3 regions of the Sedimentibacter sp. genome follow, and region 3 is predicted to be linked to each of the others. Evidence: riboswitches for the same ligand, from Rfam matches in the RefSeq annotation. Region 3 holds a riboswitch; each other region holds the start of a gene.

Region 1 (10,487 bases), on a different contig from region 3:
ATCTAAGGCTTTGATATACCTCGTTTATTCTGTTCCACGTCACGGCATTGACGATTCCCGTTGGTTCAAGTTCGTATATGTTTTGAAACGCTGTAACTGATTTTCTGGTAGCCGGTCCGAATGTTCCATTTCTTTCAGGGGGAGGAATTTCAGGTACATTCTGCGAAATAAATGTGAGCATAATCTGTAAAATCAATATTCCGGGGTGCTCCGACCCCATTCCTTCCGTGTAGATTACACCCATATGACTGATGCTGGGCAGGTATATGTCTTGTACCGGCGTGTTCACCAGTATGAGATACACATCCCTGTACAAGGAGTTCCAGGTTTCACCATTGACAATCCCGGCAGGCGGAAGTCCCTTTAGATTTTGATAGGCGGTTACAGCATCGGTAGTTTCCGGACCGTAGTTACCCGTTATAGTAACTTCCGGTAAGAGAAAACCATTTTCGGCTAAAAGATTCAAATAATATTGCAGCAGCACAACAACCGGACGAGTGTCTCCTTCCAGGAGAACATGCGAATAAAGATCTATGAGGTCTGATATGAGCAATCCTTCAGATGTGAGCTCCGCAAGCCTTGTTACCGCCACATATATGCGACGTATCCTGTACCATGTTACGCTATCCACAACACCGGTTACAGGAAGATTGAATACCTGCTGAAAGGCTCTTACGGCAGCTTGTGTTGTCTCATCAAAATAACCGGATATGTTAACTACCGGAATGGCCGGGTAGCTTCTGGAAATTCGGTTTAGTGAGTGCTGCATCCTGAAGACGGGTATGCCTGATTCTCCCAGAGCAAGAGGAGTGCCGGGATAAGTACCGACAACTTCGCCAGCAGCTGAAAATGGAACAATTGTCACATCATTGCCATAATAGTATCTCAATATTTCAAGGGGGGTGTAACCCTGGTTGGCCAGATCCACGCTTCCCCACTGGTACATGCCGTTGCATTGTGATATGCGTCCGTCGCAGAACGTTGTGAAAAGCGGTTCTATATGCCCCTCCCTGACCACGTACTGGTCAAATATTTCGTTTGAAATGTTAGCTACTGTGTCAAAAAAACCTCTTTCATGCACATATGCCTGGTCGTACCGGGTGTCGTTGGTTATGTCAAAGTCATATCCGCGCCCTCTGTACCATTCTGTGAAAATTCTGCTCATGGCAATGGAGGTTATAGCATGAATATTTGCTCTTAAGGCTTCTTCCGGCCAGGTTGGATATAATTCGCTTGATGCCACGTTTTTAATGTAATCGATGTAGGGGACTGTGACATTCAAAGCTTCTTCGTCAGGAGCGCCAAGGTGTACGGTTATGGTCAGAGGGAAGGGAACTATTATGTGCGGTAGTGCTGCTCCTGGTATGTGTATGATTGTTTCCGGAATGCTCATAAAATCACCTCTAACCTATTTCATTTCCCGGGAATTGTCCTGGTGACCTGTAGTTTCCGAATCTAAGCTGCCTGTATACTTCCACTATCCTGTTCCATGTTGCCTCATTTACAGCACCGGTAACAGGCAGGCCGTAATAGTTTTGGAATGCAACAACCGCTGCTCTGGTTTCAGGTCCGAATATACCATCCGGGTTTACAGCCGGAATGTCAGGCACCAGTGTTGAGATGAATGCCAGGTATTCCTGAAGAATAAGAACGTCTGCTCCTTCCGAACCCTGCCTGAATACTATATTGGGATACAACAGAGCCGGCAATGCCACAGCAGTAGGAGGCAGTGCTCTTAAGATTCCAAGGATGTTGTTGTACATGGAATTCCATGTGGCCTCATCTATAATGCCTGTGTTTTCCAGTCCCATGGTCTTTTGAAACTCTATTATGGCGGTCCTTGTCTGGGGACCGAGAATGCCATCGATGTCAACAGCCGGTACGGAACTGTAGTAAGCCGAAAGGACGTTTAGGAAGTATTGAACAAGCTGCACTCGCGGAATAACTTCACCTTCTTCGATTTCAGTGACAATATCCGGGGGAATGTCGCTGACCAGGATTCCCTTGGAAGTAAGTTCGGCAAGATTTCTTACAGAGACGTATATTTTTCTGATTTCATACCATGTTGCCTTGTCTATTATTCCTGTAACCGGCAGGTTGAAGGCTTGCTGAAAGGCTCTGACGGCTTCTTCCATGCCCTCGGTGAACTGAGAATCCACAGGATATATCTTGGGTATGGCTGGAAAGTTCACTGATACGGCATTTAAGGCCATCTTTATCAAAAGTACATACTGGTTGTTGTCGCCAAGCTGAAGAGGAGTGCCCGGATAAGTTTCTTCAATATTTACAGTAGGTGCGTTTGTGATCAGATTGATGTTCTCACCGTAATAGTATTGAAGCATCTCGTATGGTACAAGCCCCTGCCTGGCAAGATCAACGGTTCCCCATTGAAACAAGCCCTCGCACTGCGACACCCTGCCGTCGCAGAACTGTGCGTACAGAGGCTCTATCTGTCCTTGTCTTGATATATAGTCATTGAATATTTCATCCACCAACCTGTCTATGGTTTCAAAAGTTCCTCTGTTTGGCACGAATGCCTGGTCGTACCTGGTATCGTTGGTTATGTCGAAGTTGTATCCTCTGGATCTGTACCACTCGGTGAATATTCTGTTCAGTGCTACGGAAACAATTGCATATATGTTTGCCCTAAGAGCTGTTTCCGGCCATGTGGGGTACAGTTCGCTGGACGCCACGTTTTTTACATAATCAATAAAGGGAACAGTGACGTTTTCAGCCTGTTGGTTTGGACTTCCCAGATGAACCGTAATGTTTCTGGGAATTACTACTCTTGAAAGACCTGGTACCTGTGTGCTCATTGTAATCCTCCTTATTCATTTGATATATCAACAGTGGTCGGCGGAATAACAAACGTCTGAGACTCTTCCTCGGAGCCGCCTTGCATCACGGGGATGAGTATGACCCTGTAATTTGTCGCAACACCCGGAAATACACGCAAGTCAATAATGTTTGTGGTATAGTATCCGATTGCCTGCACTCGCATGTTATACGTTGAAAAATAAAATTCTTCGCTTTGCAAAGGATCATCCGGATCATATGTAACAGGCACTTCCATCATTGGAACACGGCCGTTCATATCGGATACCACATGGTAAAGGGCATTTTCATCACCATTTTCGTCGATTGTATAGACTGTAACCACAGCATCCCTTACGGGAAGAGCACCTAAAGCAGTGTAAACCGCAACGTTTATATAACCTGTTTCAGGCTGTGGCAGTTCCTGTGTATCTTCAATCACTGCCGGAGCCGGTTCTTCTGTTTCTAATTTTTTTACAATCATGTTGTGAGCTTTGTATGTCTTTGTTCTGCTATATTTGTCAAAGCCATTGAACTTCATGGAATCACACCTTTCATAATGATAGCTACTATTCAATATATGCAACTTAAGGGGATTTGATTTCTTAGTTTTCAGAATACTTTGAGCAGACAAATCTGTTGACAAAATTTTAATTATATAATATACTTTGAAGGTCAAAATATTCGAAAATGAGATTTTTCTCGTTGAATACTTGAATGATAAGAAGAAAATAATATTGTAAATTATAATAGTCTAGGAGGAAACAAATTGCCAAAAGACAAACTGATGGAGCTCAGGGAACTAAATGAAAAAATAAATCTGGGCGGAGGGCAGAAGGCAATAGACAAGCAGCATGAAAGCGGCAAGTTGACCGCAAGGGAAAGAATAATGTTGTTGCTTGACGAAGGGAGCTTTGTAGAAATAGACGCTTTTGTGGAACACAGGTGCGTAAGTTTTGGAATGGAAAAGAAAAAATATCCCGGTGAGGGTGTGGTATCAGGCTACGGAACAATTGATGGTAGACTTGTATACATATATGCGCAGGATTTCACGGTCATCGGAGGATCGCTGGGTGAAATGCATGCTGCAAAGATTGTTAAGGCTCAGCAGATGGCACTCAAGGTTGGAGCACCAATTATAGGAATAAACGATTCAGGCGGTGCAAGAATACAGGAAGGTGTTGATGCTTTATCCGGCTACGGCAAGATATTCTTCAACAACACCATAGCATCAGGAGTCATACCTCAGATTTCAGTAATAATGGGACCGTGTGCCGGAGGAGCTGTTTATTCACCTGCCATAACAGACTTCATATTCATGGTTAAAAACACAAGCAAGATGTTCATAACAGGACCAAACGTAATTGAAACGGTTACAGGTGAAAAAGTGTCTGCAGAAAACCTGGGCGGTGCCATGACACACAACAGCATAAGCGGAGTTGCCCACTTTGTCGATGAATCCGAGGAACAATGCATCAGCAACTTAAAGAGGCTTTTAAGCTTTCTTCCTCAAAACAACCTTGAAACAACGCCGGCACTTATATGCGAAGATGATCTGAACAGGGTTGATGAAAGCCTGAACACTATAGTTCCGGAAAATCCAAACAAGGCATATGACATGAAGGAAGTTGTATACTCATTGTCAGACAACGGTGAGTTCATGGAATACCAGCCGTACTACGCAATGAATGTGGTTACGGGTTTCATGAGACTTAACGGAAGAAGTGTAGGCGTCATAGCAAGCCAGCCGAAAGTTCTGGCAGGATGTCTTGACATAAACGCTTCAGACAAGGCAGCAAGGTTCATAAGAACCTGTGATGCATTCAACATACCGCTTCTTACGATAATGGACGTTCCAGGATTTTTGCCGGGAACACATCAGGAATACGGCGGAATCATAAGACACGGGGCAAAAATGCTCTACGCTTATTCAGAAGCTACTGTTCCGAAGGTCACAGTGATTACCAGAAAGGCTTACGGTGGTTCGTACATAGCCATGTGCAACAAGGAACTGGGAGCTGATATGGTTCTTGCATGGCCAACGGCTGAAATAGCTGTAATGGGACCTGAAGGTGCAGCCAACATCATATTCAAGAATGAAATAGCCGAGGCTGAAGACCAGGGCGCAAAACGAGGTGAAAAAATACAGGAATACAGAAACACTGTTGCAAATCCGTTTACGGCGGCAGCCAGAGGTTACGTTGACCAGGTAATAGAACCATCACAGACAAGAAAAAGAATAATAAGCGCTTTTGACATGCTGTCAGGCAAAAGGGAACAGAGGCCTGTGAAAAAACACGGCAACATTCCTCTGTAGGAGGCACTATGAACAATTTGAACGATAATACAAAGAAAAATAGCAATGAATCTGAAGCAGAGGGTTTTGGCCATGCAGCTGATGATGAGGCAGCGGCTGTAATAGCAGGAGCAATTGCCTTCATGGATGAGGAAGGAGAGATAGTAGCAGCCGTAACTGCTGCCTTATCTGTTATCCTTGGAACATCCTCAGACTCTTTTGTAGTCAGAAACATAAAGAGAACGCCTGAAATGGATCCCATCTGGGCTTTAGCAGGCAGAATGAAGCTAATGAGATAACGGAGGAATGAAATGAGAAAATTCAATATAACAGTAAACGGAAAATCATACGCGGTTGAAGTAGAGGAAGTGGGAGCAGGTCTTGGTAACTTTACATACGCTCCGGTACAAAACGCACCGGCAAAGCAGCCGCAGCCTTCTGTACCGAAGACTGCAGCATCAGTTCCGCAGACACCTGCTCCCGCGCCGAAGGTTTTGGACGAAGCAGTTTCAGGAGAGAAAATCACTGCACCAATGCCAGGTACCGTACTTGATATAAGGGTAAGTGAAGGTCAGACTGTGAAGGCAGGAGACATACTTCTCATTCTGGAGGCAATGAAAATGGAAAATGAGATAGTTTCTCCAGTTGACGGCGTGGTGAAGAAAATCCACACTTTTGGGTCAGCCACCGTCAGCACCGGGGATGCTCTGGCGACAATAGGCTAAATAATTAAATTTTCTTAACTCTTCTTTATGAAAGAAGAGTTTTTTTTTGTCTAATATTGTGCTAAAATGTAGAAACATATATCTGGACAGTATGCATATGGAGAAGGAACATATCCTTCCGATGAAATTCGAAACAAGGGGATCTAAGATGATAAGCAATGAAGATATTATTAGGCTGCAGCTGGTTAACGGTTTGGGGAGGAAGACTATCAGCAAAATCCTGAAATTCATGGAGGCAAAGAAGGCTAATCTCAAAAACTTTTCTGATGTCGAAAAATTCATAAAAGACATGGGAATCAAGAAAGTCAAAATTGATCTTGAAAAGATTGAAAGCGAAGCTGCGGCTATCCTGGATTGCTGCAGGAAATCAAATATAAAAATCATAAGCATCTATGACGGGGAATATCCCAGGAAGCTTCATCAAATCGAGGATAAGCCTCTTATATTGTATGCAGACGGAAATCTTGATCTTCTTAACAATGAATGCAATATTGCAATAGTAGGCACAAGGACTCCCAGCCAGGAAGGGTATGAAATTAGCTCTATATTTGCGGAAAAACTCACTGAGGGAAGGTGCTGCATTGTCAGCGGATTTGCCTCAGGCTGCGACGAATCGGCTCACAACGGCTGCCTGGCGGCTAAGGGACAGACCATTGCCGTAATACCTTCAGGGCATCTTTATTCGATGAAGAATAACAAGAGTCTGTACAACATGATTATATTAAACGGGGGAGCCATAATATCAGAACTTCCTCCGAACGCAAAATCGGAAAAGAACGCCTTTGTAAACAGAAACCAAATCATTGCTGCTCTTTCGGAAGGAATCATAGTAATAGAAGGCGGGCTTAAAGGCGGAACATCAAACACAGTGAAGTTCGCCAACGCATACAACAAGCCTGTGGCATACACGGCAAATGTCACTTCATGCATTGGACAAACTTCAATTTTCAACAATAACATTGAAGTCATCGACAGCTTCGACAAGCTTAAAAATTTTAAAAATAAATCTTGTAAAATTATGCTTGACAAAGCATGTTCTCAGTAGTATAATAAATTTTGTTGTTGAGTAAACAACCGACGCGCGGATGTGGCGGAATTGGCAGACGCACTAGACTTAGGATCTAGCGCAATAGCGTGGGGGTTCGAGTCCCTTCATCCGCACCAAATTAGAGGCGAAAGCCGGAAAAATCTCGTCTACGGACGAGGTTTTTTTTATTATTTTGTTGACAAAGACTGGCAGCAGTGATATTATTAGGTTAATTAAATAGGCAAAATTTTCTAAAGAAAATGGCGCAAAGCTATAGGGTCTAACCCATGAAAATGGTATGACAGCCAGTTGCTGTACTTATGTACATTACAATGAACTTCGGCTTCGCTATTTGCGAAGCTTTTTTTATTCGGCAGGAGGACAAGCATATGAAACTACTGAAGAAAACAATGTTTATAATGTTAATAACGATGATATTTGCTTCCTCGTCGTTCTGTTTCGGAGCAGACGGCATATTCAAAAGCGCCAAATCGGAAATTGACGCATCAAATGTATCGGAAGGGTATGTCAGAGTAAAATACTTAAACCCGACGACAAAAAAACTTAAGGTAATAATTGAAAAGGGAATGGGCAAGTACACCTACGACTTAAATGGGACAGGTTCCTACGATACGTATCCGCTTCAGATGGGGGACGGAAAGTACAAGATAAGGGTGTTTGAAAATATAAGCGGCAGCAAGTATGCAGTTAAACAGACCGTAACGGTTGATGTTAATCTGAAGAACAAGAATTCACCTTTTTTGGTATCCAGCCAGCTTGTGAATTTCACCAGGGAGTCGGCTGTTGCCAAGAAGGCCGAGGAGCTTACAAAAGACTGCACCACAGATTTTGATAAGCTTGATGTTATTTATGATTACATAATAACCAATATAAAGTATGACAGCGAGAAGGCTCTGACGGTAAAAAGCGGCTATTTGCCAAAAGTGGATGATATATTGAGCTCAAACAAGGGTATATGTTTTGACTACGCCTCATTGATGGCATCCATGCTTCGCTCCCAGGGGATACCTGCAAAACTTGTGACAGGATATTCGTCAAACTTAAGCGCGTACCATGCGTGGAATGAAGTGTATACGGATGAGACCGGGTGGATAGTGCTTAATGAAATGTATTTTGACGGAAACCAGTGGAAGCTAATGGACAGCACGGTGGCTTCAACCGCGAAGCAATCCAACAGCCAGAGACTTATGGAATACACAAATAAGCTTATAGACGGCAAGTATTACACAAAACAATATGAATATTAAAAAAAGAGCCTGGCAGATTACTCTGCCGGGCTCTTACTTGTTTAACAGCTTTTGCATCAAGTCGGGATCCATTGAGTGGATCACTGCGTTCTCTTTGGTTATCAATCCGTTTCTGTAAAGTTCCATTATGCTTGTATCCATTGATTTCATTCCGGCGCCTTCTGATGAATATATGACGCTGTTGAGCTGGTGCACCTTTGATTCCCGTATAAGATTGGAAACCGCATTGGTGGCGAGCATAACCTCAAAGGCTGCAGCCCTTCCGCACGCAGGGGAAGGTATGAGATGCTGAGAAATAACAGCCTGAAGCTGCATGGAAAGCTGGATTCTTACCTGCTGCTGTTGATTTGACGGAAAGACGTCTATGATTCTGTCTATGGTGTTTGCTGCTCCTGTGGTATGAAGGGTGGAAAGCACCAGGTGTCCGGTCTCTGCAGCGGTCAATGCTATTTCAATGGTTTCAAGGTCACGCATTTCACCTATGAGCATTACGTCGGGAGCCTGTCTTAGAGACGAGCGCAGGGATGAAATGTAACTTTTTGAATCCGTCGATATTTCCCGCTGGCTAACAATTGATCTTTTGTGCTTGTGGATGTATTCTATGGGGTCTTCAAATGTCATTATATGGCAGTTGCGCTCTGTGTTGATCTTGTCTATTATGCACGCAAGAGTTGTTGATTTGCCGCTGCCTGCAGGTCCGGTTATGAGCACAAGCCCTTTCGTCTTTTTATACAGGTCCATTACCATATCAGGAATTCCAAGCTTAACGGGGTCAGGAAGCTCAAACAGTACCACCCTTATGACTGCTGCAAAAGAATTCCGTTGTTTGTAGGCGCTTACTCTGAACCTTCCAAGTTTCGGAAGTGAGAATGAAAAGTCAACATCCCCGTCGGTTGAGAGAACGTCCAGGCTTTCCTGATTGGCTATTTTGAAAATGTCGTAGATAATACCGTATGTATCATCTGAAGAAAGAGGTGCGCTGTCGTGGGAGATGATGTCACCCATTATTTTGAAGGAAAGAGGTCTTCCGGCTATGATAAATATGTCGGAGGCCTTCTTTTCTATTGCTGTCTGAAATATATCCATTGTTTTCATTGCTTATCTATTCCTTCCCATAAGTCGTAGTTTTCTTCCTCATAAACAGGCAGTTCTATGTTTGCTAAATTCCAAGATTCAATTTCGTATGACGGTTTACCGGAGGTATCGTACAAGGCGTTGAGAGTAACACATATCTTCTGGTTCCTGCCGCCGGATGATTCGTAATATATGCGGAAAACACCTTCTTCGAAGCTGCAGTCTACATTTTTCATTGCAAAGAGACTTAGAGACAAATTGTCATAGTATGATTCCCTGCTGTTTGATCCTTTTGCAGCTGAATTCATGGCTGTCCAAATGTCTGAAAGCTGTTCCTCTGCTCCGGCGGCGGTTAAATAGTAGTCGGATGTCATCTTTTCCGCTTTTCTGGCAAGCTTTAGGTCCGAATGGGCGGTTGTGAAGGAAAGTGTGGCGAAAATCGTAAGACTTAACACAACGAAAATTGTTATTATTAAGGTTCCGCCCATACCGACGGATACTCTTGATGTTCTTTGAGTTTTGCTTTCCATCACTGCCTCCCGTTCCCGAAGATCGGATAGAATTTCTTTGTCTCAACAGAAAATACCGTTTCATCGGGTTTTCCGATAAAGGGGTAAGGTCTTGACTTTTGCACTGTTATTGTAATGGCTAACATGGAGCCTTCAATGTCTTCATTTTCTTCAATGACCTCAGTTACCATCTGATACTCGTCTTCATCTTCGCTGCAGGGATTCCATTCCTTGTCGAAGTACCTTATGTATTGACGTGATTTACCGATTTCATGAATCAGTGAATAATTTTTGGACAAAAATTCATAAGCTCCTTCAGTGCTTAATGAAGCTCTAATCATTTCAGAATCGGTCTGAACCATGTTTCCTGCAATTGTTATGTCGTTTGCCTTAACCTGGGTGAAGTTTGCATAGGCAAAGCACGTGAGCATGATTACTCCGGCAACCGCAAAAATCAAAATGGACAATATGATTTCAACCAATGAAACTTCAAGGTTGATGGACAATTTGTTTTTCATTGTTTCACCTCATTGATTTGAGTACAGGTTCAAAACCAGTTCGGAACTTCCGTGGCTGGTTTCTGCAGTGAATCTGTACAAATTGCGGCTGATTTTTTCTATTTCAAAATTTTGCACATCTACGATGCGCAGACCGTCCTCGGCACTGAATGAGCTGCCCTGGTCTGTAAACATCTCGTAAATTGCATTGTCATAATAGTAGATCCATGTTTCGTAGATTTCGTCATCGTATGTTTCCTTGATAACTACAGCATTT
Region 2 (10,487 bases), on a different contig from region 3:
CTTCACACCGTGGGTTGTCTCAAGTCTTGCTGTTGCTGAAGCCGTGAAGATTGCAGTGGGAAGAGAACCTGCCCTTAGAAATTCCTGGCTGCAGGCAGACCTTTTGTTCATGGAATTTGAAACTTTTGAAATTTCAAAGTAAAATTACCTTAATTTATAAAAAGACAATGCTTATAAAAAACTGCAGCGGGGGCATAATAGTTTAGAAAAGTGTTGATGCTTTTCAATATATTTTAAGGAGACCAACATGGAAGGCAAAGTTCAAAAAATGGATCAACACAATCCAGGTATCAAATGTGTTGTTAACACATGTTACTATTATGCACAGGGAGACCACTGCAATGCACAGAAAATAGAAGTTCAGAGCCGCGATGCAAAGACAGCCAGAGAAACAGACTGTGCTACATTTACGCCCGGCAACCAAAGCATGTCATAGCTAAAAAGTTAAAAAATTGTTCCTTTCAAAGGCAAAAATTGACAAACATCAAATTCTATAATTAAGAATAGATCGGTCATAATCATTGTTCCTTTGCGGGAACAATTTTTTATTGGAGGAAAGTTTTCCTCTTTATTGGCTCCTTGCTGAATTTACAGAAAATTTAATTGAAAAACTCTGGTTCTGGTATATAATAAATATAATTACTTACTTTGGAAGGAGACTATAATGTATTCAATGCCGTTGTACAGGCCTCCAAGCGAGGCAAGAAGCCTTATTATACAGGTAACTGAAGGATGCTCACACAACAGATGCAGGTTTTGCTACATGTACAAGTGTAAGCAGTTCAGGATGAAGTCAGACAGGGAGCTCAAGGAGCATATAGAGTGGCTTAAACCACACTACAGTCATGCGGAAAGAATATTTCTCGCTGACGGAAACGTGCTTTGCCTAAAGACGGAAAAAATTCTTGAGATGCTTGATTACATAAAGAAGGAATTCCCGAATGCAAAAAGGATCAGTTCATATTCCGGACCGCTGGATATATTGAGAAAGTCCGAAGAGGAACTTAAATCAGTAAGAGAAGCAGGCATAGAGCTTTTGTACATGGGAGTGGAAAGCGGCTCAGACAGGGTTCTATCACTTATGGATAAAGGCGTTAACCAATCTCAGATGATTGAAGCAGGACAAAAGGCTATTCGGGCAGGCTTCAAGCTTTCCTGCATGATAATTTCCGGACTTGGCGGCAAGGAAATGATGCATGAGCATGCACTGGAATCAGCGAAGGTTATTTCAGCCATCAATCCCCACTATTTCTCGCTGCTGCGGCTGGTGGTTGAAGAGGAATCCGAGCTGGCAGAGGATATAAGAAAAGGAAGTTTTCAAATGTTGTCACCCATGGAGGTTCTTGAAGAAAACATATTGATGCTGGAAAATATGGAGCTTGAAGACTGTATATTCAGGGCAAACCACGTATCAAACCACGTCAACCAGGCAGGTACCCTGAACAGGGACAAGGACGTGCTGGTTACAAGGCTGAAAGTATTAAGAGACAGCGGTAATTTCATTCCAATGGAATATGACACGCTGTAATAAGATGTCAACTCAAAAGGCTGCTCCGGCGGCCTTTATTCTTTCGATATAAGTTGACACCCAACTTAATTTTGGCTACCAGAAGATAAGCAAACAGGTGAGCTTCATAAAATAATAAATCTTCTTATATGTAAATTTAAAAGCTGCTTTGGAAATTCCCAAGCAGCTTTTAAATTTAAAAAAAAATTCAATTGCAAATTTTTCCTTAGAATAATAAGCGTCTCTCAAGAAATAATAAAAAAGGGAAACGAAAGGAGACAATCATGAAAAACGATCCAAAACCGGATGACAGAAGAGACAATGTTGACAGAATACAAAACAACATTGATAATACAATCGCCAACTACAGGGAAACAAAAGATCTCATAAAAAATGTCGAGAACTCAAAGGACAGACAGGACCTGATCGCCAAAAATCAGAGAAGAGAACAGGCAGTGAAGGGTATGAGGGAAGAAATAAGAGACGAAGCCATAGACAAGAAAAACGGATACAAGTAACAAAAAAGCTCCTCCACGAGGAGCTTTCTCTAATTAACTACGTTTATAGGATTTCCTTCCACGAATTTTTCAATGTTTCCATAGGTGTATTCCATGAGTCTTTTTCTTGCTTCAATCGGTGCCCAAGCTATGTGTGGCGTTATAATCATGTTCCTTGCCTGAAGCAGGGGATTGTCACTTCTTATCGGCTCCGTGGAAACAACGTCACAGGCAGCAGCTGCAACCTTTCCGCTGTTAAGAGCGTCTCTTAAATCTTCCTCCACAATCAGTGGCCCCCTTGAATCGTTGATTATTATTACGCCGTCTTTCATTTTATTAATGTTGTCCTTGTTTATTATTCCCTGTGTCTTCGTAGTCAGCGGGCAGTGAAGCACTATGACGTCTGAATTTTCCATTAGTGTGTCAAGGTCTGTATACTTAACGTTTTCATTTTCGAGTTCCGGATTTGGGTGTGATGCGTTGGCAAGAATTTTCATACCCATTGCCTGTGCAATCTGACCTGTCTTTTGTCCGATTTTTCCGTAACCTATTATTCCCATGGTTTTTCCGTCAAGTTCCATGAGAGGATAGTTCCAGTAACACCAATCTTTGCTGTTGGTCCAGTCTCCGTTTTTTACGGATATAGAATGTTCACCAATGTGGTGGCATATTTCAAGCAGCAAGGCTATGGTGAACTGTCCCACTGATGAAGTCCCATAAGTGGGTATGTTCGAAACGACAATGCCTCTTTCTTTTGCAGCAGCTGTGTCAACGATGTTGTAACCTGTTGCAAGAACGCTTATGAATTTCAGATTGCTGCATTTTTCCATGGTCTCTCTTGTAACCGGAGATTTGTTGGTAAGAACTATTTCAGCGTCTCCGATCCTTTCTGCAGTCAGTTCTTCAGGTGTGCGGTCATAAACGGTTACGACGCCTAGTTCCATTATTCTATCCCAGGATAAATCTCCGGGGTTCAGTGTATATCCATCCAAAACTACTATTTTCATATTATTCTCCATACGTGATTTAACTTTTAATACTGAAATTGTATCAAACATCTGGTTTCAATGCAATTAAATTGTGGAATCCATGAAAACGTAATAATTTGGTTGACAAAATTTTATTAATGGAATATAATCCACTTATGGAATAAATTAGCGAACTGATAAAGGCAAACCCGGTGAAAATCGGGGACGCAAAGCCACGGGCCTTAAGGTCATGACCAAGGTAGCCGGGTTACCAAATTTGCAAATACGTGAGTATTAGCTCTGTTTGGCGACCCATTCAGAGCTTTTTTCGTCCAAAAATTACCCTTTGGGACATTAGAAAAGGAGATCTAAAAATGAAAGACGTAAAAAAAGTATCATTAATTTTAGCACTTCTGTTAACACTAGTTTTTCCAACTGTAGCTTTTGGGGAAGATCTAAATGGTGACACACAAACAAACGAAGCAGCTGCAGATGACATCCAGGTTGAAGCAGAAGATTCCGATGACATCATTGACGAAGATACTGCAGAGACAGATGGTGAAGACACGGAAGAGGGAACAGGAAAAGGAAATGTAAAGGACAGATCTTGGAAAGAAGCCAAGGCAGCTGTAGAAGCCGACAAAAATGAAATCGAATCTTTGAAGGACGAAGTTGGAGCCAAGCTTGAAGAAGTTGAAGCACAGCTTGAAGCAGCCGAAGCAGCAGGCGATGAAGCAAAAATAGCAGAACTTAAGCTTCAGCTTCAGAACCTTAAAATTGAGCAAAATGAATACAAGTTGCAGCTTAAGTCTAAAATAGCAGAAATGCAGGAGATTGTAAGAAACAAGTATACTGCAGAAGAGCTTGAAGAGCTTGCACAGGTATCCGAAAGCTTAGCAAGCCTGGGAAGCATTGAAGTTATTCCTGTGGAAAATGTTCTGTTCCTAAAAGGAAATGCAAAGTTTGACACTCCTCCGGTAATAAAGGAAGGCAGGACGCTGATACCGGTAAGGGCTATTTCCGAGGCCATGGGAGCAGACGTTGATTACAACAGTGAAGAACAGACTGTGACAATAACAAAGGACGGCAAGGTCATAGTATTCAGCCTGGCCGAGGGAACCGTGTCAGTTAATGAATCAGAGGCCGCAATCGATGTTCCGGCAGAAATAATGAACAACAGAACAATGGTTCCTCTGCGTTTCATAGCTGAACAGCTGGGACTTACAGTAGAATGGGATCAGGAACTGGAAACAATAACTATTGAATAAATCTCCTCCTCTTTAAGGGTTCTGGCACTTTTTGCCGGAACCTTTTTTTATTAACACCATTAAATGTAAGAATGAACCCAAAGCACTTCTGCAGCCCTGCTTCCCGGATTTCTCCACTTATGGGACCTGGTGGACTTAAAGTGGATGGAATCTCCTTCCTTAAGAACAAATTCGTTCAAATCATCCAATACGACCAAAAGTCTGCCTGACAAGACGTAAATGAATTCTTCTCCGCTGTGGTGGCTGTGAGATTTGAAGTCACCGCAACCCGGACTTATTGTAAAGCGCATGGAGTCAAAGGTAGTCTCATTGCTGTCAATAAGGGACTGTATGCTGATGCCTTCAAGACCTGTAAGGATATTGATGCCGGTTCCCTTTCTGACAAGCTCCCTTTCAACTTCGCTTGTAATGTCAAAAAAGCGTATGGTGCTTTCCCCGTAAAAGGTTGCAAGCTTATCCAGAATATCAAATGATACACCGGTCCTTCCGTTTTCGATGCGGCTTAAGTATGAAGGTGATATACCAACTGCCTGGCTGACTTCTTCAAGCGTGTACCCTTCATTTTCCCTGTAATTTTTGAGTTTGCTGTGATAAAGCTCCTTGCAGTATTTTTTCTGCTGAGAAGAACGGGATGCCAGTTCCTTGGACATAAGCTGCTTGATCATTGCAATGCTCATGTTTTTAGTGTTGGAATACTCACGTATTTTTTTCAGAAGCTCTATGTCATGGAAGTCATAAAATCTGTAATTGTTGCCTTTCCTTTTTGACACTATGAGGCCGGCTTTTTCCCAGTTCCGTATGGTTGCAGGAACCACACCTACTATTTTTGCAACGTCACTGATGTTAAAGCCAATCTGTTCAGCGTCGTAGGCCTTTTGGCTTTCATTATAATCAGTCATGAGTTTATCCTTTCTATATTTGTTAAATTAATATTATACTAAACTGGACAAAATTTCAATAGCAAAATAATTTGCACAACAATATAAAATAAAATAAAAAACATAGGAAATATATATCTGATTTTCCTTGATATAAAGGCAAACATGAAAAATTTTAAATCAGGTAATTTTAAAAAAATATCCATGAGACAAGTTAAATTGCTAACAATATTTAAGGTTGACGTATCTTAAGGGCTATTTGATATTTAAAATAATGAACAGGAAAAAACGTTACAATAAATTAAAATATATTGTTAACAGCAAAAAGATATAATATAATTGTAGCAATATTGATTATATACTTTGTATTGTTATTTCATGAATTTTAAGCAAGGGGCAAACAGGTGGTTAGTAAAATCAGTAAGTATTTATTTTCATCGATTGATGACAGAAATTTGTCTGTTGTTGTTTTTGCATTGCTTTTTTCTTGGCTGTTGGCATTCCCTTTTGAAGGTCAGTCTCTATATGCTTTGGCAGCTGAATATGACTTTAATCCGCATAACATGATGTTTGCTTCCGTAATATTTCACTTTTTGGGGCTCCTAAGTTCGGGAATGTTTGTAAGCTCATTGAAAGGCGTTAAAACGACAATGGTGGTCACTGTTTTGTTCTGTATGGCAGGTTCATTTGTCCTGTTATTTCCGCCGTCAGCGTTTTGGGCTGTATTTCTTGCAGTGAGTTCTTTTCTTATGGGATGCTGTGTTTCAGCTTGGAGTTATTATTTCAAAAAATACACTCCCAGAAACATGCGAATGATAACCGCCGCAGATTCATTGATTTACAGCAATTTATTGATGATTGCCATCAATGTGACATCCATAAAAATATCGGTTTATGCGGGTATATTCATTTCTGTAGCAATTCTTGGGATAGGAGTGTTTTTTATATCTAATCTTAAAGTTGAAGAAAGCAAGTCAGCTTGTGTTTCTGATGGTTATAAAAGTCAGGAAAATTCAAGTCTGGAAAAACCCCTTGGCCTTTTGTGTATATTCATAGTGGTAATAACTGTAAATTCAGGCTTGATGTACAGAGTCATAAACCCAGCTTTCAGCAATTTTGAATGGCTGACAAGCTGGTATTGGGCAATTCCTTATATAGCTGCCATTTACATAATGAAGAATGTACCGGGCTCAATCAACAGATCATACATTCTTATTGTTGGAATTGCAATGATAGGATTTGCTTTTATCGCATTTATGACATTTGGTAATACACTGATAAATTATCTGACAGTTGACACTTTGATTCTTGGTGCTTTTGGAGTGTATGATCTGTTTTGGTGGAGCATACTTGGCGAAATGCTTGAGTTTCATGATAATCCTTCTAAAATCATGGGAGCAGGTCTTTCAGCCAATGTTCTAGGAGTCTTGCTGGGTGGGGTTCTGGGAAATTTGCTGATTAAAACAAGTTCTGTAAAAAGCAATACATCAATAGCAGCTCTGGTCATTATATTTATAATACTTATAATCCTTCCGGTGCTGCACAAACAGCTTTTGATGCTGTTGAAAAATCATGCATTTCTTACTATTATTTCGGATATGACACAGGAACAGCGTCTGTCAGCGAAAAGAAATGTCACTGTAATTGGAAATCTCACAGACAGGGAAAGCGAAATTGTAGAGCTTCTGCTTAAAGGAAGAACTTATAAAATGGTTGCGGAAGAATTGTTTTTAAGTGAGAATACTGTAAAGACCCACATAAAGAACATATATTCTAAGCTTAACATAAACAGCAAGGCAGAACTTATTAAACTGCTGGCAGATGAATATGCTGACAGATAATCTGTCTAGTTTGCAGTATTTTGAACATCACCCTTTATGGGTGATGTTTTTTAATGCAAATCATTAATTAATGGTGATGACTTTTTATGTGAGAAATGATACTTTGTTTCATATGAATAAAGGTGGAGGAAGAATTGTCATGGGCACAATAAGAAAAAGAATTCTTATGCTTGAAGCTGTAATCTGTATCTGGCTTTTGGTTATGATTTCTTTTCTTAATGAAGTATCATTAAATAATACTGACGGTGTTGTTTTTTTGGTATTTGAGTCAGCGGCAATTCTTCTTTTATTTCTGCTGGTTAAGCAATTCAGAGACTATGAGGACGCAAAGCTTATTGTAGATAACACGATCATCAGGATACCATTTGCGTTAATGAATGATGATAATGGTGAAAATTTGGAGATTCATATTTCCTGCTTCGGAATTCTGTTGGATTCAAAGGTCATAAAATACAACATGAAAAATATTAGCCTTAAAGACATTGAAATAGACAATGAGTATATCTGCATAAACTATTCCGTAAAGAAAAAAGATAGGCAGGTATGCATTCTTCACGGCAACATCAGCAATTTAGAACAACAGGTGATATTGAAACGCTTTCGCTACGAAACAGGAATTACCCCGGTAATAAAGTAATTGAAATTTATAGCTGACCATAACCAGCAGCTATTTAAATATTAAGAGGAGGTAACATGAAAAATAAAAGAAGATTAGCAATTTTACTTACCTTGGCAATGATCATAACCATGATTCCGTTGCCTGTTTTTGCAATGGAGACAAACATGCTTTCCGATATGCCGGAAAACTGGTCCCGTGCAGCAATACAAAATGCCGTATTAAACGGTCTGCTGAAGGGAGACGACGGAAAGATACATCCAAACGATTATCTTACAAGGGCTCAAATGGCAGCAATCATAAATCGAGCTTTTGGAGCTGCTGAACAAGCAGCTTTAAAGGACTACAAGGATGTTCCAATATCGTCATGGTACTACGGTGATATGGCAAAGGCTGTTCAAATGGGAACATTTATGGGAAACGGCGGTCTCCTTGAGCCTGATAAGAATATTACAAGAGAAGAGGCATTTGCAGTTATAGCAAGAGCCTTTAAATTATCAGGAGGATCTACCGAAATTCTCAACAGATTTGCGGATAGAGAAATGGTGAGCAAATGGGCTGCGGAAGAAACGGCATCTCTTACAGAAGCCGGTTATGTTGCCGGCTCCGATGGCATGCTTAATCCAAAAGCATATATTACAAGAGCTGAATTTGCACAGATGATGGATAACCTGATTAAACAATACATAAAGGAAGCAGGCACATATACAGACATAGCTTCAGGAAACGTAATGATTAACGCACCCGGAGCAACACTTAAAAATGTTGTTGTAAAAGGTGATCTTATAATCGGAGACGGAGTCGGTGAAGGCAGCGTTACACTCGACAATGTGGATATTACAGGGCGAATGGTAGTGCGGGGTGGAGGACCAAACTCCATCATAGTCAAGGGTGATTCCTCCATAAATTCTATAATAATTGCAAAAGTCAACGGCAAGGTCCGCATCTGTTCGGAAGACGGAACAGAAATAGGAACTGTAATTATCGATGGTTATGATGACGTAATTGTTGAAGGTAATTACGAATCTGTAATAATTTCATCAAATGATATCACAGTTACAGCTACGGAAGCAAGTATTGAGAATGCATTGATTGAAGGAAACAATTCAATACTTATTGTAAAAGAGGGTTCTTACATTGAAACGGTTACCGTCAATGGAAACGGAGCCAGTGTTAAAGGGGAAGGAAACGTTGACGAAGTTCTGGTGTACGCAAACAATGTTTCTGTGGAAACAATGGACACTGCAGTAACCGCTGCAGAAAATGCCGGCAACGTAACTGCAGCAGGCAAGACAGTAACCCCGGGAACTACGGTTATAACCAGGCTGGAAACGCCCCGCAGTTCAAACAGCAAAGGGGTAACTCTTAAGGCAGCAACCCCTACAGCCAATCCACAGGCAGGAGAAGTCGAAATCGGAACCACAGTTGTATTGGCAACAACCACCTCCGGTGCCGCTATATATTATACAACAGACGGATCCACGCCAACAGCCTATAGCGCACTGTACGCTGAAGCCATATCCATAACTGGAGACACGGTGATAAAAGCCATAGCAATCAAAACAGGCATGAAGAACAGCGATGTTCTGACTGCTGCATATACTACAGCCTTAAATAAGGCAGCAACTCCTACAGCCAATCCACAACCCGGAGAAGTTGAAATCGGAACCACAGTTGCATTGACAACTACAACCACGGGAGCTGCGATTCATTATACAACGGATGGAAGCACGCCAACAAGCGAAAGCGGGGAGTATTCGACCCCAATAGCTATTAACGGGAATACGACCATTAAGGCGATTGCTGTAAAAAGCGGTATGGAAAACAGCTATGTTTTGACAGCGGTTTATACGATAATGAATTCAGATTTTGCAGGGGGCGCAGGTACGGAAGAAAACCCGTATCAAATTGCCACAGCATATCATCTTGACAATGTTAGAAATTATCAGGATGCTCATTTCATACAGATAGCAGATATCGATCTGCAGGACTATCTTTCTGAAGGTGGTGACGGTTACAATGAAGGAGAAGGATGGGTTCCAATCGGAGGATTTGATTCGGACAAAAGATTCACCGGAAGCTATGACGGAAACGGTTTTGTAATCAACAATCTCACAATAAACCGCAATGAAATGTATCAGGGTATGTTCGGGTATATCTCCAATGCAGTCATAAAAAATGTCATTATGGTAAATGTCGATGTTACAGGAAATATGTGGACGGCAGGGCTGGCAGCTTTTCAGGACGGAGGACAGATTACGAATTCATCATCAGAGGGTACAATCACAGGAACAGGAAACCTTGGCGGACTAGTGGCGCAAAGCAGCGGTGCTACATATAGCGCACTCATTGAAGGCTGCAGCACAGAAGGCCAGGTCCTGACGATTGACAGCACCGGAACACCAAACTATACGGGAGGATTGGTAGGAAGGACAAATTCGTCTGTTGTATCAAAGAGTTTTTCTTTGGCTGATGTAACAGGTGTAAATATCGTCGGAGGTCTGGTAGGATTATCATTTAACAGCACCATAGAAGAAAGCTATGCAGCAGGCAATATATCAGGAAACGAAACAATCGGAGGAGTAGCAGGAGAGGCTACCGGCACAATAAGTGACGTGTACTATTGCGGAATTATTGACGGAAATAACTACATCGGAGGCCTTGTAGGGAAATATTCAAGTTTGACCATAGAAAACGGATACTGTGTGGCTGAAAAAAGCGAATACAATGAGTACTATCCGTATCACCATTATTACGGACTGTACAACTACAGTTCCAGTCTGGTATCCAGCAGAATTTACAATGCATCGGTTTGGGACAATGATTACGATTATAACGGCTTCTATGAAAGAACTGTTGATAATATGAAAAAATTATTCACATACAAGAATTTTGATTTTCAGAACATATGG
Region 3 (10,487 bases):
CAATGGTATTTACGAACGATCTGACACCCAGAAGCAAGTATCCCAAGGGCAGTGCCGGATACAGGAAGACACTTGTGAAGGAAGGGGCATCGCTGGGAGCAAATTCAACTATTATTTGCGGAAACACCATTGGAAGATGGGCTATGATTGCCGCCGGTGCTGTGGTAACTAAAGATGTGCCGGATTATGCCCTGATGGCCGGAGTGCCGGCAAGGAGAGTCGGGAGCGTATGCGAATGCGGTATGAAACTGAACGGGTCACTGAGCTGTCAGTGCGGAAGAAAATACAAAATGACTGAAGGAAAAATAAAAGCAGAAACAGAAAATGATATTAGGGGGTGATTGAATTGGAATTCAGGGATTTAAAGGCGCAATACACAAAATATAAACAGGAAATTGATCGTGCAGTGCAGGAAGTGCTGCTCAAAGCCGACTTCATAGGAGGAAGCCAGGTTAAGGCTCTGGAAGATAGAATTGCTGATTACACAGGGGTAAAGCACTGCATAACATGTGCCAACGGAACTGATGCCATGACCTTAGTAATGATGGCCTGGAATATAAAATATGGAGATGCGGTGTTTGTGCCTGACTTCACTTTTTTCTCCACTGCAGAAGTAGTAGCGTCCAGAGGCGCAACCCCGATCTTTGTGGATGTTGAAAGAGAAACATTCAATATTGATCCTGTGAAGCTGGAGCATGCAATTGAAAATACACTGAGTGACGGAAATCTGGTACCAAGAGCCATAATACCTGTTGATTTGTTCGGGCTTCCTGCAAATTATCCGGAAATAGAAAAAATTGCAAGAAAGTACAGCCTCCTGGTGTTGGAAGATGCAGCTCAGGGATTCGGAGGAAGCATAAATGGGAAAAAAGCGTGCAGCTTTGGAAATGCCGCCACAACATCGTTCTTCCCTGCAAAGCCCTTAGGCTGCTACGGAGATGGGGGTGCTGTTTTTACAGATGATGACAGGCTTGCAGAATTATTAAAATCCTTGAAGGTCCACGGAAAAGGAGACAATAAATATGACAACATAAGAATTGGAATAAACTCCAGGCTTGATACAATACAAGCAGCAGTATTGAATGTTAAGCTTACTGCGTTTATCAGTCATGAGCTTGATGATGCAAACAGAATTTACGTCTTGTACAATGAAAGGCTGAATGGAATCGTCGAAATCCCGTTTGTTCCAAAGGGTTTTTTGTCAAGTTTTGCACAGTACACAATAAAACTTAGAAACAGGGAAGAAAGGGATGGGCTTCACAAAAGACTTGCGGATTTCAACATACCAAGCATGATTTATTACATAAAGCCCATGCATAAGCAGGCAGCATTCTCATATCTGAATAACAGCAATAAGGATTTTGCAGTTGCCGACCAGCTGTGTGATGTTGTTTTATCGCTGCCGATCCATCCGTACATGAGTGAAGCAGATGTTGATTCAGTATGCAGTGTTTTAAAGGATTATGTCGGAATCTGAAAAAACAATGCAGACAATGTTTTTATGATTCATTAAATTGTAAAGGGACTGTTGCTCTAATGCAAAAGTCCCTTTAACTAAACCGACTATTAAATTAAGTGCTTATTGAAATGTCACGTTTGTTGATCCGCTATATGTAACTTTGCTGTAATCAATATTGCTGAATAAAACAATGTTGTTATTTAATGCACTTGCCAATGATGTGCAGTAAGTTGCAGCAATATTATTGAATGCAACTTCAGTGCAGTTTTCTGTAGAACATACAACCGGAACTGAACCGCTGCTGTTCTGCACTGATATATCCTTGAAAGTCAGCTTTGAACTGTAAGAGCATATAATGGGATTGTATGGAGAGGTGCTTTTGTAAATTGCTGTTAGCCCCTCTATTGTTATCCCTTTTGCATTTTTTGCCGTCATTATTCTCATGCCGGTGGGAGAAGTTATCTTAACATTTTTGATCGTGAAGTTTTCAATGATGTTGTTATCAGTATTTCTAAGTACAAAACATGGGTTGCCAGTGTTGTTTAAATAAAATTCACAGTTTAAAATATTTATGTTTGATAAGTCAGTTGCGTCACCGGATAACTGAAATGCTACACCGGAATCATTCAGAGTTTCAAAGTAAGAATTTTGAATCGTAACATTGTCAACAGGCAAAGCTCCCAAGGATGCAATGCCATGCTGAACCAATATGATTCCCTTGCGGCTCTTTGAAGTGATATTTGAAAAAACAGCATTCTTGCCTGAGAACTGAATGGCCGCGCTGTCTCCCTGATTTCCGGCCATGTTGGGCTTTGTTATATCAGCAGTTAAACCGTCCAGGGTCAAACCATCTATACTTGAAGCAAATGCAAGCAGGAATTTTCCTGTCACCTGCACGTTGGAAACGGAAACGTTCTTTATGCTGATTTCAGTGTCACCGGGATTTGCCAAATCCTGTATTCCAACACAAACCATTGTGTCATCTTTATCTGCATAGCCGGTCACTCCGTTTATGACCAGGTCCGATGCCTGTGTTTTAATTAGTCTCTTTCCGAAATTTATCCCGCTTATGTTGTTTATTTTAAACGGTTCCTTTAATCTCACAGGGCACAAAACATAAACGCCGCTGACATCTTCGAAGATAATATTGCCGCTTGAATCAATGTTGTGCATTTCAATACACTTGACATCATTGATGTATCCATTTATTCCTGTACTGGACTTATAGTATAAACCCGTCAGGTTTCCTGCATCCTCACCGATTACACCGTTTCCCTTCTTATAGAGATTCCGGAAGGTAAGCCTTTCGGCGTTCAATGCTGAATACAGCACGTTTATGCCTGTGCTTCCTTTTGTGGAATCCATATCGCGCACATTCTGAATAACAATGTCGGAAATTTTAACGGTACCTACATCCTGAGTGTAGGATATGCCTGTGGTCATGTACTTATTGTTAAAATCTATAGTCAAATTCCTGCATTCAACATTGATCTTGAAATTAAAAAGGTACTTTGGAGTGTCAAAATCGCATTTGATTACTGCTCCGTCTTCACCTATGAGCAGCTTAGCTTTTCCGCTGTCTATCAGTATGTTGCCGGCCTTGATGTATGTGATTCCCTGAGGGATTATGATTGCGTCATAACCTGATTTGAGTGCATTGGTCAATGCTAAAGTGTCGTCCGTCATTCCATCGCTTTTTGCTCCAAATTCCGAAATGTAAGCTGAATTTGCCGGCATTGGTGCGGATGGGGAAGTTTCTGTCGGCGGAGTCGGTGCAGTTTCTGAATCTGCTGATGTCTCAGGTGCCTGTGATGACGCTGCTTCTGGACTTACGGTAACTGTGCAGGGAGAAGATTTTAAACCGTTTGAGGCTATGGCAGTTATCTGTACAGTACCTTCTGCAACAGGGTACACTGTTCCGTCTGATACTGTTGCTACACCTGAATCGCTTGATTCCCATGTTACAGTCTGGTCTGTGGCTTTAGCAGGGCTTACAGAAGCTGTCAAAATGCCGGCTTGTCCATTTACTGTAAGTGTCATTGCTGTTTTGTCCAAGGTGATTGACTTAACTGCAAAATACTTGGATGCGGGTGCTGCAAAAGTTTGAAATTGGAAGCTTAGTGTTGCTATTGCAATCAGTAAAACAATGGCTGTCAATTTGTTTGTTTTTTTCATTTTTACCTCCTGTTTCTCGGTATAATGCAATTATTATTTCGTTACAAATAAAAAACACTGTTTGGAAGCCAAACAGTGCACAATACTTACATATGTATTTGCTCAATCTGGCAACCCGGCTGCCTTGGCATTCAACCTTAAGGCCCGTGGCTTTGCGTCCCTAACTTTCATTAGGTTTGCCCTTTTTCAGTTGCTCCGTCATTTCACAAAATTATGCAAATTATTACATTATGCCCAAAAAATATTTACTTATACTTATTATACTTAATAAATATTTTATTGTCAATAAACTTTTGAGACATATTGATTGAAAATGATGCATAGATATGTTTAGGCATCCAATAAATAACCCGGCAACCGATTTATAGTATTATATTTTAGTATATATGTTTACTGCTTTATTTAGCTGGGTATATTTATACAAAAGATTGTTTGCCAATCATGTCTGAAAAAAGGTGAGACAGGTGATCATTATATGAAGTTAAATGAAAAAAAGAAAAATACAGGTTATTTTGCAGGGATAATACTGTTTTCAATAAACATTGTAACTTCAGTCATTTTAATGATATCTTTCATATCAATAGATATTTTGCCATGCAAATATCTTGTGCCTGTAATAATGATTTTACTGTTGCTGACAGGGCTTGTTTTTTTTACCCAAGTGTCGGGGAAAGGTACAAATGTTGGAAAACTCATCTCAATATTTATGATTCTTGCATTTATATTTATTACTGCATCATTATTTAAAATTCACAATATGTTTCTTGCAATCTCCGGTCCGGGAGCAAAAATTGATCTGGTGTCGGTGGTTGTCCTTGTAGAAGATCCGGCCGAAGTTATTGAGGATACATCCACATATGAATTTGGGATTCAGAAATATATAGACAGAAACAATACGGATAAAACATTGAAGCTCATAAGTGACAAGATTGGCTGTGAGTTGAAAACAGTGACATTTATTGATTTTAACTCACAAATAGAAGCCTTGTACAAAAAAGAAGCAAAAGCAATACTCCTGAATGAAGCCTTTAGGGATATAATAAATGAGCTGATGCCGGATTTCAATTATAGGACAAAGGTCCTCGGTTACCAGGAAATTGAAACGAAAATTGAGATTAAGCCAAGCGATAAAACTGATAATGCCGCCCGTTCAATCATAAATGTTGATTCCTTTATAGCATATATCAGCGGTATCGACACATATGGAACTGTATCGCGAACCGGCAGAAGTGACCTGAATATTATAGCGGCAGTCAATACTGCTGCAAAGAAGATACTGCTCATTAACACACCAAGGGATTATTACGTCAGCGTTCCTGTGGACGGGGGACAGATGGATAAGCTGACGCATGCTGGTATTTACGGTGTTGATATTTCTATGGAAATATTGGAACAATTTTATGATATTCAAATAGATTACTATGTGCGGATCAATCTCACATCATTAAACGATGTGGTGGATGCGCTGGGAGGCATTGATGTTGAATCTGAGTATGATTTTGAAACGGTTGTTGATGCAATAGATGCATCAACAGGTATAATAATCACTCCTGAATATGGATACAATGCAGTGGAAAAATACAGCTTTACAAAGGGCATTAACCACTTAAACGGAAAAGCGGCAATGGCTTTCGCAAGAGAAAGATATGCATTTGCCGGCGGGGATAACCAGCGAGGAAGAAATCAAATGCTTGTGATAAAGGCTATATTGAACAAGGCCAGTTCGCCTTCGGTTGTTTCCGGAATAGGAGCAATAATTGACACTGTTTCAAAGAACTTTGAGACTAACATGTCATCAGGCGAAATATATAACATGATTAAAATGCAGATGAACGATGGTGCTTCGTGGGATATCATGATGTACAATGTGAAGGGGACAGGAGACAGCCGGACTACTTATTCAGCTGGAAATCAAAGGCTCTATGTAATGATTCCGGATGAAGAGACAGTCATAGAAGCCAGGGAAAAGATTATGGAAGTAATGGACAATAAATGAAAAGTTAAATGCTGGCATATGATTCATGCAATGGTATAGGCGTAGTTGTAAAATGCAAGGTCAGGTTCGATGTTTACAAAAGGAGAGACAAGATGATAGATAGTGATGAACTTAATCTCAGAGAGATCATAGTTATTTTAAAGAAGCACATTAAAATTTTATTTGCAGTGCCGATTGTGTTTTCCTTAATCGGTGCACTGGTGAGCATTTATGTGCTGGACCCTGTATACGAATCTTCAACAACGATTATTGTAAGGCAGAATATACTTGATGGCGAAGAAATGAGCAAGACTGATGTAGATTTAAGCAAGAGCCTCATATATACATATGCTGAGATGGCAAAATCAAACACAGTGCTAAACAATACGAAAAAATCATTGAATCTGGAAAGCATAAGCCGCGAGTCGATTTCGGTGCTGCCTGTAAAAGACACTCAGATACTTGAGGTGAAAGTGCATAACAAGGATCCCGAATCAGCTATGAACATAGCTAATGCCATTGTCGTAGAATTTATGCTCGAAGTGATAAGAATAACAAAGGCAGACAATGTGGCTGTTGTGGATTATGCCTCTTTTCCGTCAAATCCTATCAGTCCCAATGTGGTTATGAATACTGTTATTTCAGGTATGCTTGGCGGAATGCTGGCTTTACTTACAGTATTTCTAATGGAGTATTTCGACAATACCATAAAATCAGAAAAGGATATTGAAAAACACCTGAAGATATCATCAATAGGTACAATATCAAATTTTATCCAAGGGGGTAGGCAAGAGTATGAGTATGCAGAATATGGTAAAGTATATGGTGAAAGATCATCCTGACTCATCCATAACCGAATCTTACAGAAAAGCAGCAACAAATATTGAATTTGCAAATATTGATGACAATATAAAGGTTGTTATGCTCACAAGCTCCATAGCAGGAGAGGGAAAAACCACAACAATATGCAATATTGCTGCTGTCATGACTGAATTTAACAAAAATGTACTGCTGCTGGATCTAGACTTGCGAAAACCTTCAATACACAAGTTTTATAACCTGTCAAACAAAATTGGACTGACGGATTTGCTCATAAACAAGGATGATTACAAAAAATACATCAACAATGTGTATCCCAGACTGGACGTGATAACAGCCGGCAAGATACCCTCCAATGCCGCAGAAATTATCAATTCGAAAGCAATAAAGGATTTGATGAATGATCTTACATCGCACTATGATTATATTTTTCTGGATACTCCGCCAATAGCAATGGTAAGCGATCCCATAACAGTTGCAACATACGCGGACGCAATTATTTTAGCAATTGCATATGGCGAAACTGAAATAGAAGTGGCAAAAAAGTCTGTAGCAAGCCTGAGACAGGTAAACGGAAATATAATTGGAACAATTTTAACAAAGACGCCTGTTGCGAAATTCAAAAGACATTACTACTAGCAGTACAGAATGGATTGCAGCTGATACAGCTGCGGCAGAATGCGCGGATGGCGAAGTACTTAGAATATTTATCGCATTTATTTTGTTTAGATTATGTAAAGTTGGGTATATTTTACGAACAATGAGAATAATATACTTGGGAGCTGTGAATACAGGGTAAACTTGGACGCTTATTCCTTGTAGGAGCTGGTAGCGTAACCGACCATTTGGTCGGTTTTTGTTTTGCATCATTTCAGTTTTTGCCTGAACCAAACATGGTGAAAAGGAGGTGAAAGCATCGCCATGTGCGTAAAGATTGTTTGCATTTGATCCAACATTGAATGGAGGTAGTAAAATGAAAAAATCAAAGAAGGTTTTGATTATTTTTTTGACGTTACTGATGATAACTGTTCCCGCTTTTGGAGCTAAAGGCGAAAGCGTTAGGGTTCCCGATGAACTGCTTGAGGAGGATGTTGCTCCTGCAACAACATGTGTCGGATATCTCAGAGCCGGCCAGAATGATTATGAGGATATTGGAAAGATTTACATAGAGACTGTGCAAGAGAATGAAGAAGGCAGTATTTTCAGAATTACTGTACTGTTGCGTCCGGAATTCCCGGACTGGTCAATTCAGGAGCTTAATGTTGAAGCCATAAACGATGACGCCGACGGATATCCCGGTGATTTGGACTTCATCAGCAGCAACGGCGGTCTGATTCCGGGAAAATTCTCGGTTAAAAAGGAATTTGAGGAGCCGGTCAGAGGCTATAGTTTCCTATATTATAGTTCATGTGCCAATGGCCGCGATGTAATAGGCTTTGCGGTTCATTTGGTGGTAGTCAATGGAGAACTTAATGAAACGGCATGGTCAGACTGCTGGAACAGCGATCCTTATGATGGTGCAAACTGGTCTGAGATTATGTGGAGACCGTTAATGAGCATTGAAGAGTATTTAGACACTCTTAAATAATTTAACCAAACCGATGTTATTTTTGTAAATTTTACGGGAAGAGCCATGACTGGTCTTCCCGTAATTAAAAACATCATATTTCATTTCCGTATACTAGGTTTATTGCCATTAGGAGAAGGGAGGTCATTATGAAAAAAATTTTAGAGCATTTAAAGAATGAATCAGGGCAGGCACTTGTATTGTTAGCCTTTGCCTTTGCAGTCCTGATTGGATTTTCGGCTCTGGCAGTTGATGTGGGATACATGACGGTTCAAAAGGGTGCACTTCAGAAGGCTGCAGATGCAGCTGCGCTTTCAGGTGCGCTGTCGCTTTCAAAAACCAACAGCGTGACAGACATAGAAAAGGCAGTAAAGAGTTACATAGAAGCAAATCCGAATTACAACAAATCAGCCAGCATTGTTATAAATGAGGTAACACCCAATTGGAAGAACGGAACTGTTTATGTAAACATAGAGCAGAAGGCTCCAAAATTTTTATCACGCATAATAACTCCTGATTCCGTTACTTTGAAGGCAGAAGCAGAAGCAGGCATCTGGAGCGGAGGTGCACTGCCTTTCGTCAATTTGGATGACCATTATCCGGATCCTATGGATCCAAGGTTTGATATGGCAGGTGAGGATGACCCTGATTTTGATGGAGATAAAACCGTCTATGCATGGAATTCTGCCGGAAGAGGTGACTATGAAAGACTGTTGGAAAGTGATGCGCCTTATTCGCCGGATTACACCTCCTGCTATGTAAACTACAAGGATGGAGGAATTACTGTAGAAAAGGGTACTGACATCAATTTCAAATTGAAGGAGTACATGAGTCATATTGTTGTAGGAAGTGACGAACAGCAATCTTACGTTTTCAGTTTGTCAAATCAGGCAATAAAAAAAGCCGATGAAGCAGCTAAGGCTGTAAAGGACAAATTGGAAATACCGGATGACTGCAAGGAATATCAGTATTTGAATGAAATAAAAAACACAATGGAAATTCCGTTAAGACATTTGGTTATTTTGAACGTCAACATTGAAAATAAGGAATTTAAAGCTTCAAAGAGGGTGCTGGAACTGAAGGTGGAAAAGGTGTATTACTACGATTCATCTAAGGCTGATTTCTTTGATGCAAGTTATAACAGGCCCTTTGCCAATGCAGGAGGTACTGCCCTGGCAACCCTGGTTAAATAGAATTCATAATATAATAATATATTAATATAAAGGAACTGCTGCATTATTGATTATTGTTCATTTTGAGGGTCTTAGCCGAAGAATCTCATAATTTCAACGGATGAGATCCTTCGCTGACGCTCAGGATGACATGAAAATGCTATGCAACGGTCCCTTTTTTATATATTTATTTCTTCTGGCCTGTGGGCAGCTCCAGAATCAGATCCTTGGATTTTCCAGCTCTTAAAATATAGGAATCTGTGGAATGATCAAGCATGCTTACAAGCATTTTGGATATTTCAATGGTCTTGTCCAGTTCTATGCCGGTTTCAATGTTCATTTCATCGAGCATGTGAATGACATCCTCCGTGGACACGTTTCCTGCAGCTCCAGGCACGAAGGGGCATCCGCCCACACCTGCAAAGGATGTGTCAAACCACGTTATTCCTGCCTGCATGCCGGCTACGATATTGGCCACTCCCAGCCCTCTTGTGTTATGGAAGTGCAATATCCACTTAACCTGTGGGAATATTCGCTGCATTTCTGTGCACATGCTGTAAACCTGATTAGGAACAGCCATTCCTGAAGCATCAGAAAGTGATATTTCTGTTATTCCCGCATCGATGTAGGATTGTACAATCTTTTTAACATCGTCAACGGGGATTTCATGTTCCCATGGAGAACCAAAGGGCATTGAAATTGAGCCTGATATTTCGATGTTGGAGGAAACTGCAGCCTGGACCGTATCTTTAAATCCGGCTACGGATTCTTCGGGAGTTCTGTTAAGGTTTGCCAGATTGTGAGACTTGCTGGCAGATACGTTGAGCTTTACCTTTCTGCAGCCGCAGTCAACAGCTCTTTCCAGACCTTTCATGTTTGCAATGAGTGCTCTGTATTCAACTCCGTCCTTCTTGTTAATCCTTTTGAAAACTTCGTCGGTGCTGGCCATCTGAGGAACAGCTTTTGGATGCATGAATGAACCTACTTCAATAACCTTGAAGCCTGATTCTGTTATTAAATTGATTAGTTTAACTTTTTCTTCGACACCGAGTATCCTTGATTCGTTTTGCAAGCCGTCCCTGGGACCGACTTCGCAAAGAACCACTTTTTTTGGCAAATTCATTTGTCAACCTCCTTAATCAAATCTAAGCATTTGACGTTAAATATATATTATATTTTAAATAATATAAAGTCCAATACAATAATTGTATCGGACTCATAGAAGAATTCTATATACTTGTTTTGTTGACAGAAATTAAGAAATTGAAGCATCATTGATGGAATAATGGTCTTTAATGAAATTATATACCTTTTCCAACC

What was found. A riboswitch is a leader RNA that binds a small molecule or an ion and turns the genes downstream of it on or off. The one in region 3 is predicted to bind cyclic di-GMP.
Region 1: linked by a shared signal. The riboswitch ahead of AAGU76_RS06650 (transglutaminase-like domain-containing protein) and the one ahead of AAGU76_RS17405 (Ig-like domain-containing protein) in region 3 are both predicted to bind cyclic di-GMP.
Region 2: linked by a shared signal. The riboswitch ahead of AAGU76_RS07120 (copper amine oxidase N-terminal domain-containing protein) and the one ahead of AAGU76_RS17405 (Ig-like domain-containing protein) in region 3 are both predicted to bind cyclic di-GMP.

The regions. Positions count from the first base shown of each region.
Region 1 is NZ_JBCFAS010000002.1:2,160-12,646, reverse strand. Features, by position in the region: gene AAGU76_RS06690 (peptidoglycan-binding protein) at 1-1,393, opposite strand, end outside; gene AAGU76_RS06685 (peptidoglycan-binding protein) at 1,404-2,816, opposite strand; gene AAGU76_RS06680 (hypothetical protein) at 2,828-3,355, opposite strand; gene AAGU76_RS06675 (carboxyl transferase domain-containing protein) at 3,602-5,131, shown strand; gene AAGU76_RS06670 (hypothetical protein) at 5,140-5,409, shown strand; gene AAGU76_RS06665 (biotin/lipoyl-containing protein) at 5,422-5,835, shown strand; gene AAGU76_RS06660 (DNA-processing protein DprA) at 5,984-6,880, shown strand; tRNA gene AAGU76_RS06655 (tRNA-Leu) at 6,917-6,999, shown strand; cyclic di-GMP riboswitch class I at 7,093-7,179, shown strand; gene AAGU76_RS06650 (transglutaminase-like domain-containing protein) at 7,252-8,130, shown strand; gene AAGU76_RS06645 (PilT/PilU family type 4a pilus ATPase) at 8,164-9,225, opposite strand; gene AAGU76_RS06640 (hypothetical protein) at 9,222-9,734, opposite strand; gene AAGU76_RS06635 (hypothetical protein) at 9,734-10,231, opposite strand; gene AAGU76_RS06630 (DUF4860 domain-containing protein) at 10,241-10,487, opposite strand, start outside.
Region 2 is NZ_JBCFAS010000002.1:98,662-109,148, reverse strand. Features, by position in the region: gene AAGU76_RS07145 (HesA/MoeB/ThiF family protein) at 1-142, shown strand, start outside; gene AAGU76_RS07140 (DUF1540 domain-containing protein) at 248-436, shown strand; gene AAGU76_RS07135 (radical SAM protein) at 665-1,528, shown strand; gene tlp (small acid-soluble spore protein Tlp) at 1,792-2,025, shown strand; gene AAGU76_RS07125 (D-2-hydroxyacid dehydrogenase) at 2,055-3,011, opposite strand; cyclic di-GMP riboswitch class I at 3,165-3,248, shown strand; gene AAGU76_RS07120 (copper amine oxidase N-terminal domain-containing protein) at 3,347-4,240, shown strand; gene AAGU76_RS07115 (cupin domain-containing protein) at 4,300-5,139, opposite strand; gene AAGU76_RS07110 (helix-turn-helix transcriptional regulator) at 5,523-6,959, shown strand; gene AAGU76_RS07105 (hypothetical protein) at 7,099-7,596, shown strand; gene AAGU76_RS07100 (GLUG motif-containing protein) at 7,653-10,487, shown strand, end outside.
Region 3 is NZ_JBCFAS010000005.1:183,298-193,784, reverse strand. Features, by position in the region: gene AAGU76_RS17415 (DapH/DapD/GlmU-related protein) at 1-341, shown strand, start outside; gene AAGU76_RS17410 (DegT/DnrJ/EryC1/StrS family aminotransferase) at 347-1,477, shown strand; gene AAGU76_RS17405 (Ig-like domain-containing protein) at 1,580-3,634, opposite strand; cyclic di-GMP riboswitch class I at 3,741-3,825, opposite strand; gene AAGU76_RS17400 (LCP family protein) at 4,110-5,630, shown strand; gene AAGU76_RS17395 (Wzz/FepE/Etk N-terminal domain-containing protein) at 5,723-6,451, shown strand; gene AAGU76_RS17390 (CpsD/CapB family tyrosine-protein kinase) at 6,405-7,067, shown strand; gene AAGU76_RS17385 (hypothetical protein) at 7,402-8,016, shown strand; gene AAGU76_RS17380 (Tad domain-containing protein) at 8,145-9,188, shown strand; gene AAGU76_RS17375 (hydroxymethylglutaryl-CoA lyase) at 9,355-10,290, opposite strand; gene AAGU76_RS17370 (LysR family transcriptional regulator) at 10,423-10,487, opposite strand, start outside.